DNA from 2 places in the Fusobacterium sp. DD2 genome. Region 2 is predicted to be linked to the other one. Evidence: riboswitches for the same ligand, from Rfam matches in the RefSeq annotation. Region 2 holds a riboswitch; the other holds the start of a gene.
What was found. Region 2 has a riboswitch for S-adenosylmethionine ahead of IX290_RS09980 (methionine ABC transporter ATP-binding protein). Riboswitches for the same ligand answer to the same signal wherever they lie in the genome.
Positions count from the first base shown of each region.

Region 1: it holds a riboswitch for S-adenosylmethionine, as region 2 does, so the genes downstream of both, metK (methionine adenosyltransferase) here and IX290_RS09980 (methionine ABC transporter ATP-binding protein) in region 2, are expected to answer to the same signal.

Region 1 covers NZ_JADRHM010000002.1:16,268-23,324, reverse strand. The annotation lists gene IX290_RS00485 (methylaspartate ammonia-lyase) at 1-879, shown strand, start outside; gene citD (citrate lyase acyl carrier protein) at 964-1,224, shown strand; gene IX290_RS00475 (aldolase/citrate lyase family protein) at 1,260-2,132, shown strand; gene citF (citrate lyase subunit alpha) at 2,156-3,697, shown strand; SAM riboswitch class I at 3,769-3,859, shown strand; gene metK (methionine adenosyltransferase) at 3,965-5,128, shown strand; gene asnA (aspartate--ammonia ligase) at 5,512-6,507, shown strand; gene der (ribosome biogenesis GTPase Der) at 6,735-7,057, opposite strand, start outside.
Region 2 covers NZ_JADRHM010000073.1:8,104-12,101, reverse strand. The annotation lists gene IX290_RS09990 (MetQ/NlpA family ABC transporter substrate-binding protein) at 78-860, opposite strand; gene IX290_RS09985 (methionine ABC transporter permease) at 907-1,554, opposite strand; gene IX290_RS09980 (methionine ABC transporter ATP-binding protein) at 1,544-2,554, opposite strand; SAM riboswitch class I at 2,632-2,718, opposite strand; gene yqeC (selenium cofactor biosynthesis protein YqeC) at 2,839-3,998, shown strand, end outside.

The DNA of each region.
Region 1 (7,057 bases), on a different contig from region 2:
AAAAGAATGCATACAGCTATCAGATACGGAATAACTCAAGCTTTACTAGATGCAGTTGCAAAAGCTAGAAAAGTAACTATGGCAGAAGTTATCCAAAAAGATTACAATACAGGATTAGAAATTACTAGAAGACCTATATTCACTCAATCTGGAGACAACAGATATGAAAATGCTGACAAAATGATAATTAAAGGTGCTGACGTTTTACCTCACGCTTTAATTAACAACGTAAAAGAAAAATTAGGAGAAAAAGGAGAAATCTTACTTGACTACGTTAAATGGTTAAGAGACAGAATCTTAGCAAAAAGAACTAACGAAGATTACAACCCAATTTTCCACATTGACGTTTATGGAACAATCGGAGCAGCATTTGATTGCGATACTAAAAAAATGGCTGATTACATCGCTACTTTAGTTGAAGCTGCAAAACCATTCAAATTAAGAATAGAAGGACCTATGGACGTTGAAGATAGAGATAAACAAATCGAAGCTATGGCAGCTTTAAGAGCAGAAATCGACGGAAGAGGAATTGGAGCAGAATTAGTTGCTGACGAATGGTGTAATACTTTAGAAGACATCAAATTATTCGCAGACAAAAAAGCTGGACACGTTGTACAAATAAAAACTCCAGACTTAGGAGGAGTTAACAACATCGCTGACGCTATCCTTTACTGTAACAAAGTAGGAATCGGATCTTACTGTGGAGGAACTTGTAACGAAACTAACAGATCTGCTGAAGTTACTACTAACATCGGTATGGCATGTGGAGCTCTTCAAGTACTAGCTAAACCAGGAATGGGTGTTGACGAAGGATTCATGATCGTATTCAACGAAATGGGAAGAGTTGAAGCTTTAGTAAATAGAAGAAAAAATAAATAGTTTTCTTTTAAAAATTAATAATAAACTTATGGGAAAGGTAGTTTATGACTACCTTTTTCCTTTAATTATGATGAGGTGAAGTAAATGACTATAAAGAAAGCTGCAAAATGTGGAACTTTAGAATCAAATGATATATTCTTAATTCTTACTCCTTCTGAAGATGGGATTGAAATAGAATTAGAAAGTACTGTAGAAAAACAGTTTGGTGACCATATCAGAGAGGTTATAAAAGCTAAACTTTTAGAACTTGGTATTGATAGCGTACAGGTACAAGCTCAAGACAAAGGAGCTCTTGACTATACTATTAGAGCTAGAATCGAAGCTGCTGTAGCTAGAAGTTTATAATATTCTATTATTCATTTTATGAGAGGTGTTTTATTGTGAAATTAAGAAGAACAATGTTATTTATGCCTGGAAATAACCCAGGGATGCTTCAAACAGCTGCTGTTTTCGGATCAGATGCTGTTATATTTGACTTAGAAGATGCTGTTGCACTTACAGAAAAAGATGCTGCAAGAGTACTTATCAGCGAAGCATTAAAAACTATGAGCTATGATGAAGTAGAAGTAGTTGTAAGAATAAATCCTTTATCTACACCTTATGCAGATAAAGACGTGGATGTTATAGCAAGACTTAAACCAGATGCTATATTACTTCCAAAAGCTTGTCCAGAAGACGTAGCAGAATTAGATAAGAGATTAACTAAAATAGAAGAAGAAATGGGATTTGAACATAACTCAATAAAAGTTCACCCATTAGTAGAAACTACTTACGGAGTAGAAAAAGTATACGAAACTATTAAAGCAAGCCCAAGAATTATCTCTGTTTTATTAGGAGGAGAAGACTTGGCTGTGGATTTAGGAGTTAAGAGAACAAAAGCATCTGATGAACTTCTATATGCAAGAACTAAAATTATAAATGCTTGTAAAGCATGTAAAGTTGATGCTATAGATACTCCATTTACAGATACAAATGACTACGATGGATTAATAGCTGACACTTTAAAAGCTAAAATGCTTGGATTTACAGGAAAATTAAGTATAAACCCAAGACAAATCGATACTATTCACAGTGTATATGCTCCATCAGCAGCAGAAATCAACCACGCTCAAAGAGTTATGGCTGCTAAAGAAGACGCTGCTAAACAAGGACTTGGAGTATTTTCACTTGATGGAAAAATGGTTGACCTTCCTATTATCAACAGAGCTATTCATACATTAGATATGGCGAAATTAATGGGACTTATTGATTAATTATTAAGGCGAGGTGTTTATAAATGAAAAACGTTCTAGGAAGAGAAGTTCCTGAGTTTATAGAAGGATACGGAAAAGTTACTCAATATAACGGGTATCTTGCAAATACAACTGGAGTTATGAAAAAGAACTACACTTTTAAAACTGTAACTCACAAAGATAATAAATTACAAAAAGATTTAGCAACTTTAATGGATAAATTACCATTAAAAGATGGAATGACAATTTCATTTCATCACCATTTAAGAAATGGAGACTATGTATTAAACTTAGTAATGGCTGAAATAGTTAAGAGAGGATACAAAGATATTACTCTTGTAGCAAGTTCAATTTTCCCATGCCATAAACCTGTAGTAGAATATATGGAAAAAGGTATTGTAACTCAAATATATGCTGGATATATGTCAGGTCCAGTTGCTCAAGCAATATCTGAGGGAAAACTTCAAAAACCAGCAGTAATGCATACACACGGTGGAAGAGCTAGAATAATGGAAACTGGAGAAGTTGAAGTTGATATAGCTTTTGTTGCAGCACCTACATGTGACGAATATGGAAACATCAACGGAGTAGATGGAAAATCAGCTTGTGGATCTTTAGGATATGCACACTCAGACGTTGAAAATGCAAAGGTTGTTGTAGCAATAACAGATAATCTTGTTCCTTTCCCTAATACAACTATTGAAATCAACCAAACTTTAATTGACCATGTATTAGTTATAGATGCTATAGGAGATCCAAAAGGAATAGTTTCTGGTACAACTCAAATTACTAAAAACCCTATTGGATTAAAAGTTGCTGACTTAACAGCTAAATTCATCGAACAATCAGGATACTTAAAAGAAGGAATGAGTTTCCAAACTGGAGCTGGAGGAATATCTCTTGCAGTTGCAGCTGAAGTTAAAAAATTAATGAAAGAGAAAAATATTGTAGGAAGTTTCGCAGCTGGAGGAATCACTGGATACATCGTTGATATGTTCAAAGAAGGATTATTCAAAGCTCTATTTGACGTACAATGTTTTGACCTTAACGCTATAAAATCAGCAAAAGAAAATGCTAACCACTTAAAAATGTCTGCATCTATGTATGCAAATGCTAACAACAAAGGTTCAGTAGTAAACAAACTTGACGTTGTTATCTTAGGTGCTACAGAAATGGATACTAACTTCAACGTTAACGTTACAACAGGATCTGACGGAGTAATCATGGGAGGATCAGGAGGACACAGTGATACTGCAGCAGGAGCTAAATTATGTATCATCGTTTCTCAATTAGTTAACGCAAGAATCTCTGTTGTTAAAGACAGAATCACAACAGTAACTACTCCAGGAGAAACTGTAGACGTTCTAGTTACTGAAAGAGGTATAGCTATCAATCCACTTAGAAAAGACTTAATTGAAAGATTTAAAAACTCAAATCTTCCAATAAAAACTATTGAAGAATTAAAAGAAATAGCTGAGTCTATGTGTGGAAAAGAAGAACCAATCAAATTTGAAGACAGAATTGTTGCTGTAGTTCAATATAGAGATGGATCTGTAGTAGACGTTGTAAGACAAATAAAAAAATAAGAAAATAATTGACAATTTTACATTTTACTGTTATAATGCTACACGTAAAATGAAATATTAAAAATCGTATTTAACCATCAAGAGAGATTGAGGGACCGGCCCTGTGACATCTCAGCAACCTGCTTTTTATGAAGTGTGGTGCTAACTCCTGATAGATGGAATATAAAATTGTTATATATTCCCTTCATCTATCAGAGGATGAAGGGATTTTTTTATGCCTTTGGAGATTTTGTGGTTAGAGCTGTTTAAAAATTAGAGGAGGAAAAAATGAAAAATTTAACTTATTTTACATCTGAATTTGTATCACCTGGACACCCTGATAAGGTTGCAGACCAAATATCAGATGCTGTATTAGATGCATGTCTTAAGGATGACCCAAGCTCAAGAGTAGCATGTGAAGTGTTCTGTACTACAGGACAAGTTATTGTTGGTGGAGAAATTACTACTTCAACTTATATAGATGTTCAAGATATTGTAAGAAGTAAAATTGCTGAAATAGGATATTCTGAAGGAATGGGATTTGATGCAAACTGTGGAGTATTATCTGCAATTCATTCTCAATCACCAGATATCGCTATGGGAGTAGATACAGGTGGAGCAGGAGACCAGGGAATAATGTTTGGTGGAGCTGTAAGAGAAACTCCAGAACTTATGCCACTTGCACTTGTATTAGCAAGAGAAATCATTGTTAGACTTACAAGACTTACTAGAAGTAATGAACTTCTATGGGCTAGACCAGATGCAAAATCTCAAGTAACACTTGCTTATGATGAATTTGGAAGAATAGATCACGTTGATACAATAGTATTATCAGTACAACATAATCCTGATGTAACTCAAGAAGAGATTAAAAAGGATGTTATAGAGAAAGTTATAGTTCCTGTTCTAGAGGCGTATGACCTTGATCCAAGCAAAGTTAACAAGTACCATATCAATCCTACTGGTAGATTCGTAATCGGAGGTCCACATGGTGATACAGGCCTTACAGGAAGAAAAATAATAGTTGATACATATGGTGGATACTTTAGACATGGTGGAGGAGCTTTTTCTGGAAAAGATCCTTCAAAAGTAGACAGATCTGCTGCATATGCTGCTAGATGGGTAGCAAAAAACATAGTTGCTGCTGACCTTGCAGATAAATGTGAAGTACAATTATCTTATGCTATTGGTGTAGTAGAACCTACTTCAATAAAAGTAGATACATTTAAAACAGGAAGAGCTAGTGAAATTGATTTAGCTAAAGCTGTTGCAAAAGTATTTGATTTAAGTCCTAGAGGAATAGAAAAAGCTCTTGAATTAAGAAGTGGAAACTTTAAATATCAAGATCTTGCAGCATTTGGACATATAGGAAGAACAGATTTAGATCTTCCATGGGAAAAATGTAACAAAGTAGAAGCTTTAAAAGAAGTTTTAGAAGAGATGAATAAATAGTTTGATATAAAAGAGAAGTTTTAATTCTGGTTAAACAGTTTTAGAACTTCTTTTTCAATTAATATAAAATAAAAATATTTTTTCAAAAAAATCATTGACATTTCTTTCAAAAAAGTGTATCCTAGTTGGTAGATATTAATAGTTGGAGGCAGAAGATGAAAACGCTTATTTTTGGAATAACTGCACAATTTAATAATAATAATAATATGTCGAGATTTGGACTTTAAGTAGTATAGGTATTCTACTTGTGGTACAAATCCTTTTTGAGATTAAAACGATTTGTACCCGACATTGTAAGTAAAGCCATTCGGGTGCAACCGAATGGCTTTTTTATTAATAGCTAAGGTTTATAAAAATATTTTATTTATAGAGGAGTGAGATTAATGGAAAAAAAGTATGACTGCAAACTAGATCTTTTCGAAACAGAGGTGGCTATTAAAAAAGTAAAAGACTTTTTTGAAAGAGCTCTAGCTTATGAACTTAACCTAACAAGAGTTTCTGCACCACTATACGTAAGAAAGTCTTCTGGATTGAACGATGATCTAAGCGGTATGGAAAGACCTGTAAAGTTTGATACACACTGGGATGCAAAGGAAGAATATCAAATAGTTCATTCACTTGCTAAATGGAAAAGAATGGCTCTAAAAAGATATGAATTTCCTGTACACACTGGACTTTATACAGATATGAACGCAATCAGAAGAGATGAGGATTTAGATAATATCCACTCTATGTATGTTGACCAATGGGACTGGGAATTAGTAATTGACAAAGCTGAAAGAACAACTAAGACTTTACAAAAAATAGTAAAGAGAATCTATGATGCTTTAAGAAAAACAGAAGAGTATGTAAATAGAGAATATCCTGTATTTTCTAAAAAATTACCTGAGGATATATATTTTATTACATCACAGGAATTAGAAGATAGATATCCAGAACTTACAGCTAAAGAAAGAGAAAATGAAATCTGCAGAGAGTATAAAGCAGTATTTATATCTCAAATTGGTAAGACTTTAAAATCTGGAGAAAAACATGATGGAAGAGCTCCTGACTATGATGACTGGGAACTAAATGGAGATATTTTAGTATGGAACCCAATACTTGAGCAAGCTTTTGAATTATCATCAATGGGAATAAGAGTAAGTGAAGAAACTCTTGCCCTTCAATTAAAACTTGCAAATAGAGAAGATAGAAAAGAATTAAAATTCCATAAAGCTCTACTTGCTAAAGAACTTCCTTATACAGTTGGAGGAGGAATTGGACAATCAAGAATCTGTATGTTCTTCCTTGAAAAACTTCATATTGGAGAAGTTCAAGCATCTTGCTGGCCAGAAGAAATGGTTGAAGAATTTGCAAAAATAGGAGCAAAATTCCTATAGGATATATAATATGGAAAAATAAAAAAGCATCTAGGGGATCTCCAGATGCTTTTTCAGTTATAAAATGTTATTTGGGAAACGAACCATATAGTAACAAACCGTCGGTAGGGTTCCGACGGTTTGCTTTTAGTTCGTTATCTAATATATAAAATATCTTGGGGAAAGATTTATATGTATGTATAATACAATGTTTTTATGTCTTTTTTGTTACAGCGAAAAGAAAAAAATTATTCTTCGCTATTTTTTTTCTCAAAGCTAATTAAGATAGGAGACCCTTCAAAACCAAATGATTCTCTGAATTTATTCTCGACATATCTAGCATATGAGAAGTGAATCAATTCTGGGTAATTACAGAATAATACAAATTTTGGTGGGGCAACTGATACCTGTACAGCATAGTTGATTTTTACAACTCTTCCTTTTCTTGTAGGTGGGTTGTTCATCATAACTATCTCTTTTAAAACGCTGTTTAGGATACCAGTAGAAATTCTCTTATTGTATTCATCAAATATCTGACTAGAGATTTCTAAAAGTCTTGTAGTTCTTTGAC
Region 2 (3,998 bases):
TAATATATAAAAAAACTACACCCTCCATCTTAGTTGTCTAAGATTTTGGGTGCAGTACAAAACAGCCTCTTTTTTTTCTAGAATGCAGGAACAACTCCTCCATTGTATTTTTCAATTATAAATTTTCTTACTTTTTCACTTTTTAAAGCATTTATAAGTTTTACAATATCCTCACTATTTTCTTCTCCAGCTCTTACAGCTATTACATTTGCATAAGGTGACTCTTCTCCTTCAAGAGCAAGTGCATCTTTTACAGGTGAAAATCCAGCTTCTATTGCATAGTTTCCATTTACCACTGCTGCAGCTACATCTGGAAGAACTCTTGGTAATTGTGGTGCTTCAATTGGTTTAAATTTTAATTTTTTAGGATTTTTTACAATATCAAACTCAGTAACATAAAGATTAGTTGGGTCATTTAATGTTATAATTCCCTTATTATGAAGTAAAATAAGTGCTCTTCCTCCATTTGATGGGTCACTTGGTATTGCAACTACACTTTTTTCTGGGATATCCTCAAGTTTTGTATATTTTTTAGAGAAAACTCCAAGTGGTTCAACATGAATCTTACCTGCACTTGCAAGTTTTAGTCCTCTTTCCTGTGCAAATTTTTCAAGATATGGAATATGTTGGAAATAGTTTGCATCTATCTCTTTATCAGCCAGTGCAAGGTTTGGTGTAACATAGTCTGTAAAATCAACTATTTTTAAATCTACTCCCTCTTTTTTCAAATCATCCTTTACAATTCCTAAAATCTCTGCATGAGGTACAGGACTTGCTCCAACTCTTAACTCTCCTCCAAAAGATACTGCTCCAAGTGTTAAAAATGCTCCTAATAGTAATGCTTTTACTCTGTTTGTCATGATTATCCTCTCCCTTTTTAATTTTTTTATATAGTTAATATCATTGCTATCTGTTCTTTTTGCTTCTTGCTACTAAATAATTTCCAAGTGTCTGTATAACCTGTACTACAATAATAATTACAATTACTGAATACACCATTATATCTGTCTTAAATCTCTGATATCCAAATCTTATTGCCAGATCTCCTAATCCACCTGCTCCTATTGTTCCAGCCATTGCTGAAAATCCAATTAGTGAGATTACAGTTACTGTAAGTCCGTGGATAATATGTGGCATTGTTTCTGGTATCATCACTTTGAACACTATTGTAAAATTATCTGCTCCCATACTTGAACTTGCCTCTATAAGCCCTTTATCAACCTCATTTAAAGCTCCCTCTACCATTCTTGCTACAAAAGGTGCTGCTGATATTGAAAGTGGCACTATTGCCGCTGTACTACCTATTGTTGTTCCAACTATAAGTCTTGAAAGTGGAAATACCAGAATCATCAAAATGATAAATGGAAAAGACCTTAAGGTGTTTATTACAAACTCAAGAATTTTATTCAGTTTAGGTCTTTCTAAGATTCCTCCCTCTTTTGTAATAACCAGCAATATCCCTACTGGAAATCCAATTAAGAAAGAAAAAAGCGTTGAAAAAAATACCATGTATAAAGTTTCAAGTGTAGATTCCCATATCATACTAAATACCATTGTAAATCACCTCTGTAATAACTCCTGCCTCTTCTTTAAACCATTCCACAGCCTGTTTTTGCTTGTCCATATCTCCTGAAATCTCTACAAATAGATGTCCAACTTTCATAGTGGAAAGATTATCTATAGAACCTCCAATAATACTGAAATCTATATCAAAAGTTCTAGCTGCTTTTGAAATAATAGGGTCATTGGCAATATCTCCTAAAAATTTAAGTCTGATTATGCTTTTATCCTTGTGTTTCATAAGCTTTACCTTATTTTCACAAGTACCTGGAAGATATGAGATAAGTTCTTTTGTTATCTCACTTTTAGGCTCTGCAAATATATGGTGAACTCCTCCCATCTCTACTACTTTCCCGTCAGACATCACTGCCACTTTATTACAGATATCTCTAATAACCTCCATCTGATGGGTTATCATTATCACTGTAAGGCCAAATTTTTTCTGAATGTTCTTAATAAGGTCCAAGATAGATTTAGTTGTTTTAGGGTCAAGAGCTGAAGTAGCTTCATCTGAAAGTAAAATATCAGGATTATTTGCAAGGGCTCTAGCTATTGCTACCCTTTGTTTCTGACCTCCTGAAAGCTGAGATGGGTAAAAATCTATTTTCTCCTCAAGTTCTACAACTTTTAAAAGTTCCTTAACTCTGCTCCCAATATCTTTTTTCTTCCAACCTGCAATCTCAAGTGAAAATGCTACATTTTCTCCAACAGTTCTTGAAGATAAAAGATTAAAATGCTGAAATATCATTCCCATCTTTTTTCTTCTCTCTAAAAGTTCACTCTTTCCCAATGATGTAATCTCTACACCATCTATTACAATCTCCCCACTTGTAGGTTCTTCAAGCCTATTTATCAGCCTTATAAGTGAAGATTTTCCTGCTCCACTAAGACCAATAATCCCAAAAATATCACCTTTTTCAATTGTAAGGGATACATCCTTCACTGCATGATATCCATTAGGATATACCTTGTTTACTTTTCTTATCTGTATCATCTTATGCCTCCCCAAAATTTTTGTATAAAAAAATCTCTATTACCAGATGTAATAGAGATAATCAACAGAATTATTCACGTCCATCTGTCTGGAATTAGCACCACACCACTTGGCAGGTTGCTGAAACGTCTCAGGGCCAGTCCCTCAGTTTCTCTGGATGGTATTTTTTTGTTAGGGTTATAATAACTCATTTCAATTCATTTGTCAATGTTTTTTATTATTTTCTTTTATAGACTATTTTATCCTTATAGTATAGAATATAAAAAAGCAGGGGAGGGATATCTATGTATGAGATTTTCCATATAAAAAAAGGAGACATAATAACTTTGACTGGAGCTGGAGGTAAAACCTCTCTCATGATGGCTCTGGCAACTGAATTAGCTCAAATTGGAAAGGTACTTATTACAACTACTACCAAAATATATAAACCTTTAAATACACAGTTTCAAAAGCTCATTTTAAAAGATTCCACTTTTGTAGGACAGGGGAAAAATATCTTCGTTTTAGGAGATTCAATAGAAGATAATAAGCTCACTGGAGTTTCCTATCAGGAGATATATAACATCAAAAATCAGTATGATTTTATTTTAATTGAGGGAGATGGAGCTAAAGAAAAAATTTTTAAAGAGTGGAATGAAAATGAGCCATGTATCCCACCAATTTCAAATAAAATAATTGGTGTAATCAATATGGAAATTTTAGATAGAGGACTTTCTAAAGAAAATATTCATAGATTTGAACTATTTTCTCAAAATTATCCAACTTATTTATCACACAAAGTATCACAAAATTTTTTAACTGAATATATAAAAAAAGCTAAATTTTTTAAAAACTCCACTGCTAATGATAGATATCTTTTCTTTAATGGAATTGATGGTGAAAACAGTATTGAGAGATTTTCCCTAGCTATTTCTACCTGCAATGAACTGAAAAAAATCAATTACCCGGCTGAATTTGTACTTGGAAGTATAATTGAAAATAAGATATATCAATATGTCCCAGTATCTGCTATTGTTATGGCTTCAGGATTTTCAAGAAGAATGGGGCAGGATAAATTAAAGCTTAAATACAATGGTGTTTCTCTTTTGGAAAATGTATTGGATAAACTTAATTTCGCCAACTTTTTTGAAATACTGGTATGTGGAAGGGACAGCTGGACTGAAAATATTTGTAAAAAATATAATTGTAAGTATCTTCACAACACCAAAGCAAATTTAGGACAGAGTGAAAGTATTAAATTAGGAGTTCAAAACTCTTCAGGAAAAGGTTTTGTATTTTTTACTGGTGACCAGGTCTTTTTGACACCAGATACTATTTCAAAACTCTATTATAACTTTGAAAAATATGGATATATAACTGTTCCAACAAGTAATGGAGATAGATATTCACCTGTATTCTTTCCATATAGTAAAAAAGAAGAGCTTCTTGCTCTTCAAGGTGACCA